4 regions of the Shewanella sp. 10N.286.51.B7 genome follow, and region 1 is predicted to be linked to each of the others. Evidence: predicted binding sites of a transcription regulator. Region 1 holds the regulator's gene; each other region holds the start of a gene.
The links. Region 1 encodes LexA, which represses DNA repair genes until DNA is damaged. Its sites were predicted from a motif close to TACTGTATNNNNATACAGTA; they were not measured.
Positions count from the first base shown of each region.

Region 1 (3,608 bases):
GACCTGTACGTGAGCGGCCACCTTCAGTGAAGTACTCAACTGAATAACCTTTGGCAAATAATTGATCTAAATATTCTCTGAATACAGCGGTATATAATTTATTGCCGTTGAAACTACGACGAATAAAGAACGCACCACCACGACGGAACATTGGCCCCGCAGGCCAAAAGTTTAAGTTAATTCCGGCAGCAATGTGCGGTGGTACCATGCCTTGATAATAAAGGATGTAAGACAGTAATAAGTAATCCATATGGCTACGATGACATGGCACATAGACAATTTCATGGCCGTCATGGTGTAGCTTTCTGACTTTTTCGGCGCTTTTAATACTGATACCACTGTATAACTTATTCCATAACCAAGTTAAAAAGCGCTCAGCAATGCGGATCAAGTTATCAGAATAATCAGCGGCAATTTCATCGAGGTATTCAATGGCTTTTTCGCGCGCTTTTTCTTCAGATATCTTTTTATTCGCCGCTTCTTCTTGAATCGCTTTAGTAATAGATTCTGACTTAAGTAACGAGTTGAACATCGCTTGGCGGTTTGGCAGTTGCGGTCCTGTCATCACTTTACGTTGACGTCTGAAATGGACTCGTGCCACGCGGATGAGTTTATGGGCAATACTGACATCCGTACCATGCTCATCAGCCATGTAACGTAATGACATTGCATTAGAGAATTGAATAAAGTTATGGCGACCTAAAAACAGGATCATTAACCACTTACGCAGCCAAGTCGGGTTTTCGCGCTCAAACACGGCAGCGGTCATGGTGTCATCTTCCTTACCAGGAATACGTCCCCAATAAAGGCTAACAGGCACCAACTGAATATCTAACTCTTTATTCTTTTGATGTAATTCGAGTAGTTTGGTGAAATTGGCGACAAATTTCTCACCACTGTGGCGCTTGCCAAATAGCGGCTTACGTCCTTCAACACAGACAATTCTTGGGGTATTTAAACCATCAACATCCAGTCTTTCATAAGGACTTGGTAAGCCAAACTTAGCCGACATTTCATGCAAAGCAGCAATGTCACTCAGCGACTCTGTCTTCATGACATAGACCACTGGCTTTTCTGGATCTAGATTTAAGTCAGCGAACGGATCTTCAGGCACAACAACACTGTGTACCATTAATTTCTGAATCCAACGCAACGATTTAGCAATGATAGAATCTGGTTTTAGCATGAGTATTCGCATTATCTACAACGATTTATTGCGCATAGGATACCAGAATCTAGATGGGATTCACTAACCTGCTTATCTGTATTTAACAATTGAGCAGCAATATGAAGGCCATTAGCTGAAAATAATTAAGCAATTCCAACGCTGATTTATGCTGGACGAAATGCATCAACAGTACTGTATAAATATACTGTATCGACCTAAAACCTCTCTGTTAAGTACTAATATTAAAATTAGTACTAATAAAAAGCACACATCCCCCAAAACAGTCAAGAGATTGATTTATATAAACTAAAACCCAATGCCACATAATAAAAACAACAATAAACCAGCAGATACCATAAATTTCATTGGTTAATACTTGCGCGACCAAAGATACTGTATATAATGACAGTCACTGTATAAAAAAACAGGAATCAATATGAGACCTTTAACGCCACGACAAGCTGAAATTCTAGAACTAATTAAATGTAATATTGCTGAGACAGGTATGCCACCGACTCGTGCAGAAATTGCCACTAGATTAGGCTTTAAAAGTGCTAACGCTGCCGAAGAACATTTAAAGGCGCTGGCGAAGAAAGGCTGTATCGAAATTATTCCTGGTACTTCACGCGGAATCCGCATGATTCAGGAAGAAGAGGAAGTTGAAGAAGGCCTCCCTCTTATCGGACAAGTTGCAGCAGGTGAACCTATTCTTGCGCTGGAACATGTTGAACAATACTTCCAAGTTGATCCTGAAATGTTCAAACCAAATGCTAATTTCTTACTACGAGTTCGTGGCGACAGTATGAAAGACATTGGCATTATTGAAGGTGACCTATTAGCTGTTCACAAAATGCAGCAAGCTAAAAATGGTCAGGTGGTCGTCGCTCGTGTAGATGATGACGTCACAGTTAAACGTTTTGAAAAGAAAGGCAACGTTGTTTATCTGCACGCAGAAAATGAACAATATTCGCCGATTAAAGTAGATTTAACATGCCAGAGCCTGACAATTGAAGGGCTTGCAGTTGGCGTTATCCGAAATGGAGGTTGGTTATGAACACATTATTAGGTAATGCACCACGTCATCCAGGCTTATGGGTCGATATGACATCAACAACTGCGCCAGTTAAACAAGGCATTGAAACTAAGCAAAGTGCCAACCAAGGCTTAACTGAGTTAACCCAGTTGTGCAGCCATTTGGCCATTTTAAGCCAGCAAGGTCGTTGGATTGTACTGATTAATCCTCCGCATATTGGCTATAAACAAATATTGGCTAACGCTAACGTTCGCATGGATCGTGTTTTACTTGTTCACACTAAAGATGAAGTAGAAACGCTTTGGGCGATGGAAAAAGCACTAACAAGTGGTACTTCCAGTGCCGTTATTACTTGGACTACACCACTAGATGCGCGTGATAATCGACGCATTCAATTGGTTGCTAAAGGCGCATTAGCACAAGGTGTCATCATTGAAGATGTAAATACTCACTTACATGATGAACATATGGGTGCCAATACTTCTGTAACACCAACAAGCTTAAATTTATCTGCTTTTCACTAAACAAATCTCTCTTTAAAAAGCCCTTCATTTATGTGAAGGGCTTTTTTTTGCGCCTTTTTTCAGCAAATTAGATGATAAAGTGATCTTGATCAATATTTAATCTCCAAGTAATGTAGTTAACAAGAGAGTAACAATTTGCTGTCACTCTTGAGTTTATAAAATGATAAAAAGCTACAAAACGCTGTAAAGATTGTGCTGGTACCATGCGGTATAGAAAGCCTTGAATAAAAAGCGTCAATTTAAGAATTGAAAAGTTCAGTATTAGGTACAAGTGTGGCCACCATAAACCAATAGAATAATCGAGTATTGATACTCGCAGCCACCGTGTACTTTGAAGTGATCAAACTTTTTCGGGAATAGAGAAGTTTGCATAGAGCAGAGTATTACTGTGTGACTTTTCCTTGTTGTTATTGCAAATCGCAATTGGCAGAGGAGTGGTCTTGTGAAGCGATTGTTGTATGGATTAATGGTGCTGCTATTTGCAGTACCGCTTGCGGCGGCTGATATGCCGCTTAACATGACGCAAGGCGTAACAGAAATCAGTGGCAAGGTTTATGACCTCCACATGATTATTCTATATATCTGTTGTGCTATCGGTGTTGTGGTCTTTGGGATCATGATTTACTCAATGATCTACCACAGAAAGTCAAAAGGCGCAGTGCCGGCTGATTTTCATGACAGTACCAAGGTTGAAATAGCATGGACAATCGTGCCATTTATCATCCTTATTGGTATGGCAATTCCTGCCACTAAAACTCTGATTGCTATGGAAGATCCTAGCGATGCAGATTTAACCATTAAAGTGACTGGCTCTCAGTGGAAATGGCATTACAGCTATTTCAACGAAGATGTCGAGTTTTTTAGTTTACTCTCAACGCCTGCA
Region 1 is NZ_MCUF01000020.1:9,937-13,544, reverse strand. It holds gene plsB (glycerol-3-phosphate 1-O-acyltransferase PlsB) at 1-1,186, opposite strand, end outside; gene lexA (transcriptional repressor LexA) at 1,605-2,222, shown strand; gene BCU84_RS03510 (SulA-like leucine-rich domain-containing protein) at 2,219-2,725, shown strand; gene coxB (cytochrome c oxidase subunit II) at 3,168-3,608, shown strand, end outside.

Region 2 (3,608 bases), on a different contig from region 1:
TGATAGCATAAGGTTCAGTGTGTTACTGGCTATCATAGCGAGTCTTAACTGGCTGCCTGCAAAGTAAAATAAGCTAACACTCATGACGACAGCAGCCATGACTGCACACCATTCACTCCAATGTTCAGCCCACATTAAACCCTGTAGTATCGCAACACCGCTAAAAAGCATAGTCAGGAATAAAGGGGACAAGTTAATTGAGTCATCCTTACTGAGGCTTTGACAACAACGAAAGCGAATAACATTTACTAGTTGATTCGCCATGCCTAAAAAACTGCCTAATAGACCTAAATGAACAGCAGTAAGTATTGCAGCTACCATATTGCCATGAATAAATTTGCAGTCTTGCTGTTGACTATTTGCCCACCAACCTATGGCCATTGAGACAAATCCAATTGCTTGGATAAAAAATAACTGATTTAAAGCAAACTCAGGCACGCACAGTAATCCGATAAAAATTTGAAGGTGCGTATTGTCTATATTTTCGCCGCTAAAACAATGATCCAGTCGAGGTTTATTCAATTATGCTGATATTAGCTTGTAAAAGCCCACACATGTGTAATTCACGTTATTATGTCGTTATATTTTTGTGTTGTTTAGGCGCTGTTTTTGTTGCTGCGCACAAGTTGTTTAGCGGTATAAAATGGGCAATATAAGGTCAATACACTGCTTATTGAGTGGCAGCTTATTGAGTGGCAGCTTATGAGTCACGTTGATTAAGTGACTGTTGATTAAATGACTGTAGGTTGAATGATTGTAGATTGAATAGATGTGATTGAGCAATTGAAGCTCGAACAACTGCTGCTTGAGCTATTACAGCATTGAATAAATGCACAGGCGCTTTATTTTAACGGCAACTAACCTGAGGAATATCTTGCCAGCTGGTGGTGTATTGCGGTGTCAGTAAGTCGCGGCGCATATGCCATTTTCCGCCAATACCTTGTGCAGCCACAAAGACGGAGTCAGTGCCATAACGTTGATTGAGCGTATCACAAACTTGCATTAATGCAGGATCTTTAGGCGGCGTGAACAAATCACCTTGTAAATGTTGTACAGGACATAAGTCCACCAGCCCGACGCCGATTTTATAATAACGGGTAGAGGGGTTAAACAGTTGGCTTCCAATGCTTGTTGCATGACTGATGAGTTCACAACTGTCGTTGGTAGGCGTCGCGCAGCGGTAGTGATACTTAAAACCGCTAGGCTGTTCATCATAGGGGGAATTTCTGGCAAAAATGAGTAAGCTACTTGCTGCAGAACCTTGTTTGCGTGCTTTCGCTGCCGCAATCCCAGCATGCTTACTTAAGGCTTGTAGTAATGCCTCTTTGTCTGTGATGCGTTCACCGACACTGCGAGTCGAAAAAATTTGCTGCTTATCTGCTCGAGCACTGTCCCAGCCCTTACATTCTTCGCCATTCAATTCACGTACCGTGCGCTCTATTTCAATGCTAAAGCTTTTTCGTGCAAGCCCTGGCTGGAGTTTAGAAAGGGCAAGTGCAGTTTGAATGCCCATTTGTTGTAACCTTTTGCCTATACGAGAACCAATTCCCCATACATCGGTGACCTTCATGCTAGCGAGAATATTTTGTCGTTGCTGAACTGAGTCAATATAACAAACGCCATTATAGCCACTCAGTTTTTTTGCCGCATGGTTTGCCACTTTTGCTAGGGTCAGGGTTTCACCGATACCGACACAAACAGGCAAGCGAGTTTCTTTCCATACTGCGCGGCGTATATGAGCCGCATGGGTCAGCAAGCAAGGAATTGCAGGATAAGTTTGTTTAAATGATAAGAAGGATTCATCAATTGAATATATGTGTTGCTCTGGTGCGAAGCGGCCAATGACGTCCATCATCGCACTAGAAAGCGAACCATATAATTCATAGTTAGAGGAGAGCGCAATTACGCCAAGTTCGTGGCATAAGTCTTTGACTTCAAAGTAAGGGCCAAACTTACCAATGCCTAACGCTTTTGCTTGTCGGTTGGCGGCAACAATACAACCGTCATTATTGGATAACACAACAATAGGGCGACCGCGCCATTCAGGTCTGAAAACCTGTTCAGCGCTACAATAAAATGAATTGGCATCAACCAAGGCGTACATAAGTTAACCGCCCATTCTAATCATTAACTAATAAAGGACTTTGGCGATGGCAACGAATTGAACGGATCACCACGCCCTCAACACTAAAATTGTCGTGCTCTTGGATTAACACGCTATTGTGATGGTCATTGGCCGACAACAGTAATCGGCGCTTGGTATCAATCAGCTTACAGACGAAGTTGCCGTTGTAATTAGCCACGATTACATCATGGTTTTCAACGTTGACGTGACGATCGACAATCAGAATATCTTTATCAAATATGCCTATCTTTTCCATTGAGTCACCACTGGCTTGACCAATGAAGGTGGCACTCGGGTGCTCAATTAACAGTTCATCTAAACTGAGTGGTAGTTGTCGATATTCTGCTGCAGGGGACTCAAACCCGGTGATCCCAGCGCTGGCTAAAATAGGAATAACGTTCATAAATTTCACATCTAAAAATAACTGTATATTTATACAGTATTATAGTCCTCCCCGTAAAATTGGCAATCAATTCCGTTTATTTGTATTCGATTTGAACAATCTGTTGGTTATTTATTCGAAGATAGCGTTGAGGCTTCTTAAAAAGAACCATCATGAATTGAATAAGTTAATTGGTTGTTCAGCTTAGGTTTAGCAAAAGTAGGTAAAATAGCTATCAAGTTAGCTAATTCAGTAAAGCGGTATGTAATGTAAAAAATCTTTGGGACTAACTCGCGCAAAAAGGTAACTAATAAATGATGAAAGTCGTTACCTTAGTACAAGTTAACTACATCACTGGCTTACTCGCATCGACGTAAAAGGTATACGAAATATGAATAAATTAATCATGGTCGCAATGTTTGCTTTCTTTTCTGTGGCAGCTAATGCCAGCTATTCAACGCAGCAGTCAGTTGTAATCCAAATCGATCAAGCTAGAGCAAACATAGAATCAGCCGTGAGCTGTTCTATCATTTATTCCCATACGCCAATGGCGACTGAAGCCGATTATTACAAAGGCATGGTTTACGAGAATTACTCAAACCTTGTTGAGCAATTAGTATTAACAGGGCAATCAGAACAACAGGCAAGACAAACGGCAATGGAGCAAGTTGTTTCACAAGCACAACACATGGAAAAATTGTTAAATGATGAAAGAGCAGGTGGTAAGGCGCAATTCACTCAGTTGCTTAAGCAAACCGCAGTTCAAAACCAATGCGTGCATTATGCTAATCTGTAAAGCTATCCATCAATAGAAACAAATCATAATATAGGCTTGCCGAAACAGGCATTTAGAAGCAATCACTTAAAAATAGCCGCTTATAAATAGATAGTTGAAATATACAGAACAATAAATCATCGTTATGTGCAAATAATAAGCACATAATGATGACCGGGCATTTAAATGTAAAGCCTCGTGAATATCTCGTGTTAGTAAACAGTTATACTCTCTATTTTACAAAAGCTTAGAATATATACTGCAACATTATGTTCTATGTTCTATGTTCTATTTTGTATTTTTAGGTGGTCCTATCGGGGCTTCAT
Region 2 is NZ_MCUF01000024.1:228,848-232,455, reverse strand. It holds gene BCU84_RS06975 (YgjV family protein) at 1-438, opposite strand, end outside; gene BCU84_RS06970 (Y-family DNA polymerase) at 848-2,104, opposite strand; gene BCU84_RS06965 (S24 family peptidase) at 2,121-2,528, opposite strand; gene BCU84_RS06960 (hypothetical protein) at 2,899-3,303, shown strand; gene BCU84_RS06955 (DUF1566 domain-containing protein) at 3,571-3,608, opposite strand, start outside.
Region 2: the regulator LexA is predicted to act here: its motif matches at 2,548-2,567, upstream of BCU84_RS06965 (S24 family peptidase).

Region 3 (3,608 bases), on a different contig from region 1:
TTATCACTTTACTCATTAACAAGGATTGAGGGATGCCCAGTATTCTTACCCCTCTTATTGCCGTTTTCGGAATCATGCTTTTAGGCTTTATTATACAAAAGCTTAAAGTCTTGCCACATGATACTGACTTTACCCTTAATGAATATGTTTACTATGTTGCTTTCCCTGCAATACTGTTTATTGCCTTAGCCGAAACTGACATTGATGAAATTTTACAATGGGGGTTTATTGCATCATTTGGCATTACAATGCTCGTTACCTATTTTGTCACTGCTGTCATCTCGTTATCAGCTGATAAGAAGCAACCTGCATTAGCTGCTATCAGGGGGCTTAATACCAGTTTTGGTAACACAGCCTTTATCGGTATTCCTCTGATGATGATGCTCTATCCAGGAAACAACCATGCAATTACATTAGCTGCGATTGCCAGTTTATTATCAATTGTCATGTTTGCCTTTGTGATGGTAAGCATGGAGCTGGCCATTAATAAGCAGCAAAAACGTCATCCCATTATTATCATGCTCAATGCGCTCAGCAGTAACCCAATTGTTATTGGTTGCGCCCTGGGGGTTGCAGCCTCCGCTGTTAAGCTTCCCATACCTGATAGTCTAAGCGTGATGATGCGACTTATCGGTAATACATCTAGCCCGTGTGCGCTGTTTGCAATCGGTATGGTGTTAGCCAAAGCCATGCATGGCGGCGAAGAGCCTTCAGAAACTAGACACCACATTGCTATCGAAATGACCGTGCTAAATATGTTAAAGCTGGTATTTCAGCCCATTATCGCATACGCCTTGTTACGGTATTTTAATGTTGATACTGAGTTGCTTATCATGGGCGTTATTTTGGCGGCGCTTCCTACTGCAGCGAGTGTTTACTTACTTGCCCAACGCTATCAAACCTATGGTTTAGCCAGTGCTAAATGCATTTTAATCAGTACTATCGCCACCTTTATTACACTGCCTATTATTGAGAAGTTACTCCACAACATAAACTGAGCCAGCTTATATTATTGTTTACATGGAGATTAAAATCCTTATAACAAAAATCAACAACCAGTACTTTACTGTATAAAAAAACAGTGTAAACTGTTTATAAATACAGTGGTTTGATGATTATTCACACAAGGATTGATTATGCTTTGCCAATTAAGCATTAATAATTTCGCGATTGTACGTTTTCTTGAACTCGACTTTAAAGCCGGCATGACCAGCATTACAGGTGAAACAGGTGCGGGTAAATCGATTGCAATAGACGCCTTAGGTTTATGTTTAGGTAATCGCGCTGATGCCAATACAGTGAGACCAGGTGCCAACAAAGCTGAAGTGAGCGCACGCTTTACAATAGATGATGTGCCATTTGCCAAACGCTGGCTTGAAGATAACGATCTTGATGTCGAAGATGAATGTATATTACGTCGAACCATCAGTGCCGATGGGCGTTCTCGCGCTTACATTAATGGTAACCCTGTACCACTTTCGCAGTTAAAAACACTTGGGCAATTATTTGTTGGGATCCATGGGCAACATGCACACCACGCAATGCTAAAAAGTGAACATCAACTCACACTGCTCGATAGCTACGCCAATCATAAGTTATTGCTTGATAGCGTGACTAAAAGTTATCAGCGCTGTAAAAATGTTGAAAATGAACTCAAACAATTACAACAGAATCAACAAGAGCGTATTGCTCGAAAACAACTGGTGCAATATCAAGTTGAAGAATTAGATGAGTTTGCTTTAATACCTGGCGAGTTTGAACAAATAGAGCAAGAACATAAACGCTTAGCAAACGGCACCGACTTAATTGAAAGTTGTCAAAGCGCACTCCAATTGCTCAGTGAAGATGACGAACATAATATTGAATCTTTGCTTAACCGCGCTGTGACAGTCGCTGACAGCTTACAGAGCTTTGATCCTACACTTAAAAACATTGCAGAAATGCTCAATGAAGCTTTGATACAAGTCCAAGAAAGCACTAGTGAAGTGCAGGATTATCTCAGTAGAATTGAGTTAGACCCTGAACATTTTGCCTTTCTTGAGCAGCGAATATCTAAAGCAATGCAACTGGCTCGCAAGCATCATGTGCAGACCGAATATCTAGCTGAGCACCACGGGCAGTTAAAAGCTGAACTATCAGAGCTCAGTAGCGATGCAAGCCGTCTAGATGAGATTCAGCAACAATTAGATGACAGTAAACTCGCTTATATTAAAAACGCACAGAAACTCAGCCAAAGCCGCCAACGTTATGCCAAAGAGCTCAATAAACTGGTAACTCAGTCAATACACGAGCTAAATATGCCTAAAGGCAAGTTCAATATTGCGGTTAACTTTAATCCTGAGTCACAGTCATTAATGGGCAGCGATCAAATAGAATTTCAAGTAACCACCAACCCAGGCCAGCCCTTACAACCTATTGCTAAAGTGGCATCAGGTGGTGAGTTATCTCGAATAGGCTTAGGTATTCAGGTCATCACGGCTAGAAAAGTTTCAACCCCAACATTAATATTCGATGAAGTTGATGTGGGTATTTCTGGCCCGACAGCAGCGGTTGTCGGTCGAATGCTTCGTAGTTTGGGGGAATCGACCCAAGTTATCTGTGTGACTCATTTACCGCAAGTTGCCGGTAATGGTCATCAACATATGTTAGTGAACAAGTTTACCAAAAGTGGTGGCACTGAGACTCAAATGAAACCGCTTGATAAAGAGCAGCGCATCAGTGAGTTAGCAAGGTTACTGGCGGGTGATGTTATCACTGAAAATGCACTCGCAAATGCGCGAGAGCTTTTACACTGATTAAGTCAATCTTGCTCGATAACAAGCCGCAATCGGCACTTATTTATCAAACAAAAAAGCCCACTTAATGTGGGCTTTTCTATTTTTACTTATTGAAACGAAATTTTAATTTACTGAAAGTAATGTTGCTTTCAATAGCTGTTTAGATGGCTCTACACGAAATAATAAATCGCCTGCAAACAAACTAGAGCAAAGATACCAGCTAATACATCATCAATCATAATCCCAAATCCGCCATGAACTTTTGCGTCTAACCAACGGATAGGCCAAGGTTTAAGGATATCGAAAAAACGAAACAATGCAAAACCGATGACAAGCCATATAAGCCCAGCAGGCGCAGCTATCATGGTAATCATTAAGCCTGCAACTTCATCCCAAACAATGGCGCCATGATCATGTACGCCCATATCTTTTGCAGCTTTATCACAAATATAAAAGCCCACCAGCGTGCTGATGAGAGTAATAATAATAAAAGCAGTCAGACTTAAGTGGCTCATTAAATAAACCAATGGCACAGCGGCAAGGGTGCCAAATGTACCCGGTGCTTTCGCAGCAAGACCACTACCAAAACCCAGCGCTAAAAAGTGTACTGGATTTTTTAAAGACAGCTTTAATACTGCCGGATCAGTAGATAAAAATTTCATTAAAAATGCTCAAAGTTTTTCGCGTCTAACTCAAAAGGTTGTCCATCAGATACAAGTCGTAATTTATCACCGGCACAAATTTGGCCTATTTTGACAAACTTAACTCCGGCGTGGAGTAAGGCTGTATCTAATGCGCCTCGCTGGGCTTCTGGTACTGTAAATAATAGCT
Region 3 is NZ_MCUF01000021.1:104,399-108,006, reverse strand. It holds gene BCU84_RS04725 (AEC family transporter) at 33-998, shown strand; gene recN (DNA repair protein RecN) at 1,137-2,795, shown strand; gene BCU84_RS04715 (phosphatidylglycerophosphatase A) at 2,948-3,439, opposite strand; gene thiL (thiamine-phosphate kinase) at 3,439-3,608, opposite strand, start outside.
Region 3: the regulator LexA is predicted to act here: its motif matches at 1,065-1,084, upstream of recN (DNA repair protein RecN).

Region 4 (3,608 bases), on a different contig from region 1:
CAAATAAGGTTAGCGCTGCCACTTTTTCAGCTAAGTATTCAGCTGCAGACCACGCAAGCGATAGTCCATCATAGGTTGATGTTCCTCGGCCAATTTCATCCATTAATACTAAGCTTTTCGCTGTCGCATTGTGAAGGATGTTTGCTGTCTCAGTCATTTCAACCATAAAAGTTGAACGCCCAGATGCCAGATCGTCAGATGCGCCAATACGGGTGAATATGCGATCAATGGGGCCAATCACAGCTTTTTGCGCAGGCACAAAACTGCCTATATGTGCCATAAGCGTGATTAGCGCGACTTGGCGCATATAGGTTGATTTACCGCCCATATTAGGCCCAGTGACAATCAGCATACGTCGCTCTGGTGCCAGTGCAACTGGGTTGGCGATAAATGGACTTTGGCTGACTAGTTCAACGACTGGATGACGACCCGCTTCTATATGAATACCAATTTCATTACTAATTTGTGGGCAGTTATACCCTAATGTTTCTGCACGCTCAGCAAAATTACTAAGTACATCTAACTCCGATGCAGCTTGAGCAAATTGCTGTAATTCATGTAACTTGGGTAAAAGTAAATCGAACAATTCTTCCCAAAGTTGCTTTTCAATTGCCAAAGCTTTGCCTTGGCTTGAAAGTACTTTCTCTTCGTATTCCTTAAGCTCAGGGGTGATATATCGCTCAGTATTTTTAAGAGTCTGGCGACGTTGATAGCTTAATGGTACTTGATCAGATTGTAAGCGGCTGACTTCAATGTAATAGCCGTGCACTCGGTTATAGCCAACCTTTAGCGTATTAATGCCAGTTTGTTCTTTTTCACGGGCTTCCATTTGTACTAAATAATCATTGGCACCTTCGCTAAGGCCACGCCACTCATCTAACTGAGCATTATATCCTGAACGGATAACGCCACCGTCACGGATTAGCATTGGCGGGTTATCAACAATGGCTGATTGCAATAATTGTTGTTGCTCAGGAAACTCACCTAATAAAGCTGCTAAGCGTTGCATTTCTGCTTGTTTGCAGTGACTGAGTGTTTGTTGGATTTCAGGCAACAAATCTAAGGCTTGGCGAAGGCGTGCAAAATCCCTAGGACGAGCACTACGAATAGCAAGGCGAGCCATGATACGTTCGATATCGCCTAAGGCTTTTAATTGTTGGTGTAAGTCAGCAAATAAGCCTGTTTCTATTAACTCAGAAACCGCTTGTTGTCGTTGGCTTATATGCTGTTGATCGCGCAATGGCTGATGGATCCAGCGCTGTAACATTCGGCTGCCCATTGGCGTAGCCGTTTTATCTAATACCCAAGCAAGAGTGTTATCACGAGAACCCGAAAGATTAACGGTCAACTCAAGATTACGCCTAGTTGCGGCATCTAAAATTATCGTATCAGCTTGGTTAAACATGGTAATGCTGCTGATATGGGGTAGAGCTGTTTTTTGAGTGTCTTTTACGTATTGCATAAGACAGCCAGCGGCTTGTAAAGATAAACGCGCATGGCTAACACCAAAGCCATGAAGGTCTTTTGTGCCAAACTGTTCCAGCAATAACTGGATACTAGTGTCGTAATCAAATTCCCATTCAGGGCGACGTCTAATACCCTTAAGGTTCTCGATAAGATGCCTATCAGCTAAATCTTCACTGTATAAAAGCTCTGCAGGGCTAGTACGCTGCAACTCAGCTTCTAATGTTTCTGAATTCTCAAGTTCAACAATGACAAATCGACCTGATGACACGTCCAAAGTTGCGTAGCCATAGCCATTTTTACCTTGGTAAACCGCAGCGAGTAAGTTGTCTTGTCTTTCTTGTAATAAGGCTTCGTCAGTTAAGGTGCCAGGGGTAACAATACGAACGACTTTACGTTCTACTGGACCTTTACTGGTAGCGGGATCGCCAATCTGCTCACAAATAGCGACTGATTGACCAATTTGTACTAGCTTGGCGAGATAACCTTCAACGGCGTGATAGGGTAAACCTGCCATAGGTATTGCATTGCCGCCACTCTTGCCTCTAGCAGTAAGTGAAATCCCTAATAGTTCAGAAGCCAGTTTGGCGTCTTCATAAAATAATTCATAAAAGTCTCCCATACGATAAAACAAAAGCATCTCTGGGTGCTGTGCTTTTAGCGTCAAATATTGACGCATCATTGGGGTATGCTTTTCTAAACTTGGGTCTTCATTTACGGTCATTAAGTAGTTGCTCTTAATCTGGCTTTAATACGGGATAATAAACGGGGCTCATCTTAACAATATTTAGTTTGATTCCCAATAAGCGATGTTCATACAGTGACTTTTAGAAAGACAAGTACTGTTATTTATTACGAATTAAATCTTTGAAAACTCGATAATTCACATTCGCTCATACTAGTGTATACAGTAGTTTGTTCAATGAGCTCTTTGAGGTTTTAAAACTTATTTTGGTTATTAGGTATTGATTAATAAGATAAAAATATTATACGAATGAAATAATGTCAAAAAAGTATACAGTAACTATTGATACTGTATGATTATACAGTATACTGAGCTCATATTGTTAGACAGACAAATTTATTCGTTACCAAGTTCGCATGTCGAATTGAGTCACCTTAAAGGGATAAAGAGAATGAAAGCAGATCCAAATAAAGAGAAAGCGTTAAATGCCGTATTAGGCCAAATTGAAAAGCAATTTGGTAAAGGTTCAATCATGAAGTTGGGCGCAGATCGCACAATGGATGTTGAAACAATTTCTACTGGCTCACTTTCATTGGATGTTGCACTAGGTGCTGGTGGTTTACCAATGGGACGTATCGTAGAAATCTACGGTCCTGAATCTTCTGGTAAAACAACCTTAACACTTGAAGTGATTGCAGCAGCACAGCGCCAAGGTAAAACTTGTGCCTTTATTGATGCTGAACACGCACTTGACCCTATTTATGCGAAAAACTTAGGCGTAGATATTGATAACCTTTTATGTTCTCAGCCTGATACGGGTGAGCAAGCGCTTGAGATTTGTGATGCATTAACACGCTCTGGCGCTGTTGATGTGATTATTGTCGATTCGGTTGCTGCATTAACACCTAAAGCAGAAATCGAAGGTGAGATTGGTGATTCGCACATGGGCTTAGCGGCACGTATGATGAGCCAAGCAATGCGTAAACTTGCTGGTAACCTTAAGCAATCAAACACACTGCTTATCTTTATTAACCAAATCCGCATGAAAATTGGTGTTATGTTTGGTAACCCAGAAACCACAACGGGTGGTAATGCACTTAAGTTCTACGCTTCAGTTCGTCTTGATATTCGCCGTACAGGTGCGATTAAAGATGGTGATGCTGTTGTGGGTAATGAAACACGCGTGAAAGTGGTTAAGAACAAAATTGCTGCGCCATTTAGACAAGCTGAATTCCAAATCCTCTATGGTAAAGGGATTAACCGTACTGGCGAGTTAGTTGATTTAGGTGTAGCGCATAAGCTTGTTGAAAAAGCAGGTGCATGGTACAGCTATCAAGGTAATAAAATCGGTCAAGGCCGTGCTAATGCTGGTAAATACTTAGTTGAAAACCCAGCAATAGCTGAAGAGATTGAAACTAACTTACGTCAAATGCTATTAAGCAAAGAAAAAGAAGCAGCT
Region 4 is NZ_MCUF01000021.1:127,401-131,008, forward strand. It holds gene mutS (DNA mismatch repair protein MutS) at 1-2,188, opposite strand, end outside; gene recA (recombinase RecA) at 2,601-3,608, shown strand, end outside.
Region 4: the regulator LexA is predicted to act here: its motif matches at 2,496-2,515, upstream of recA (recombinase RecA).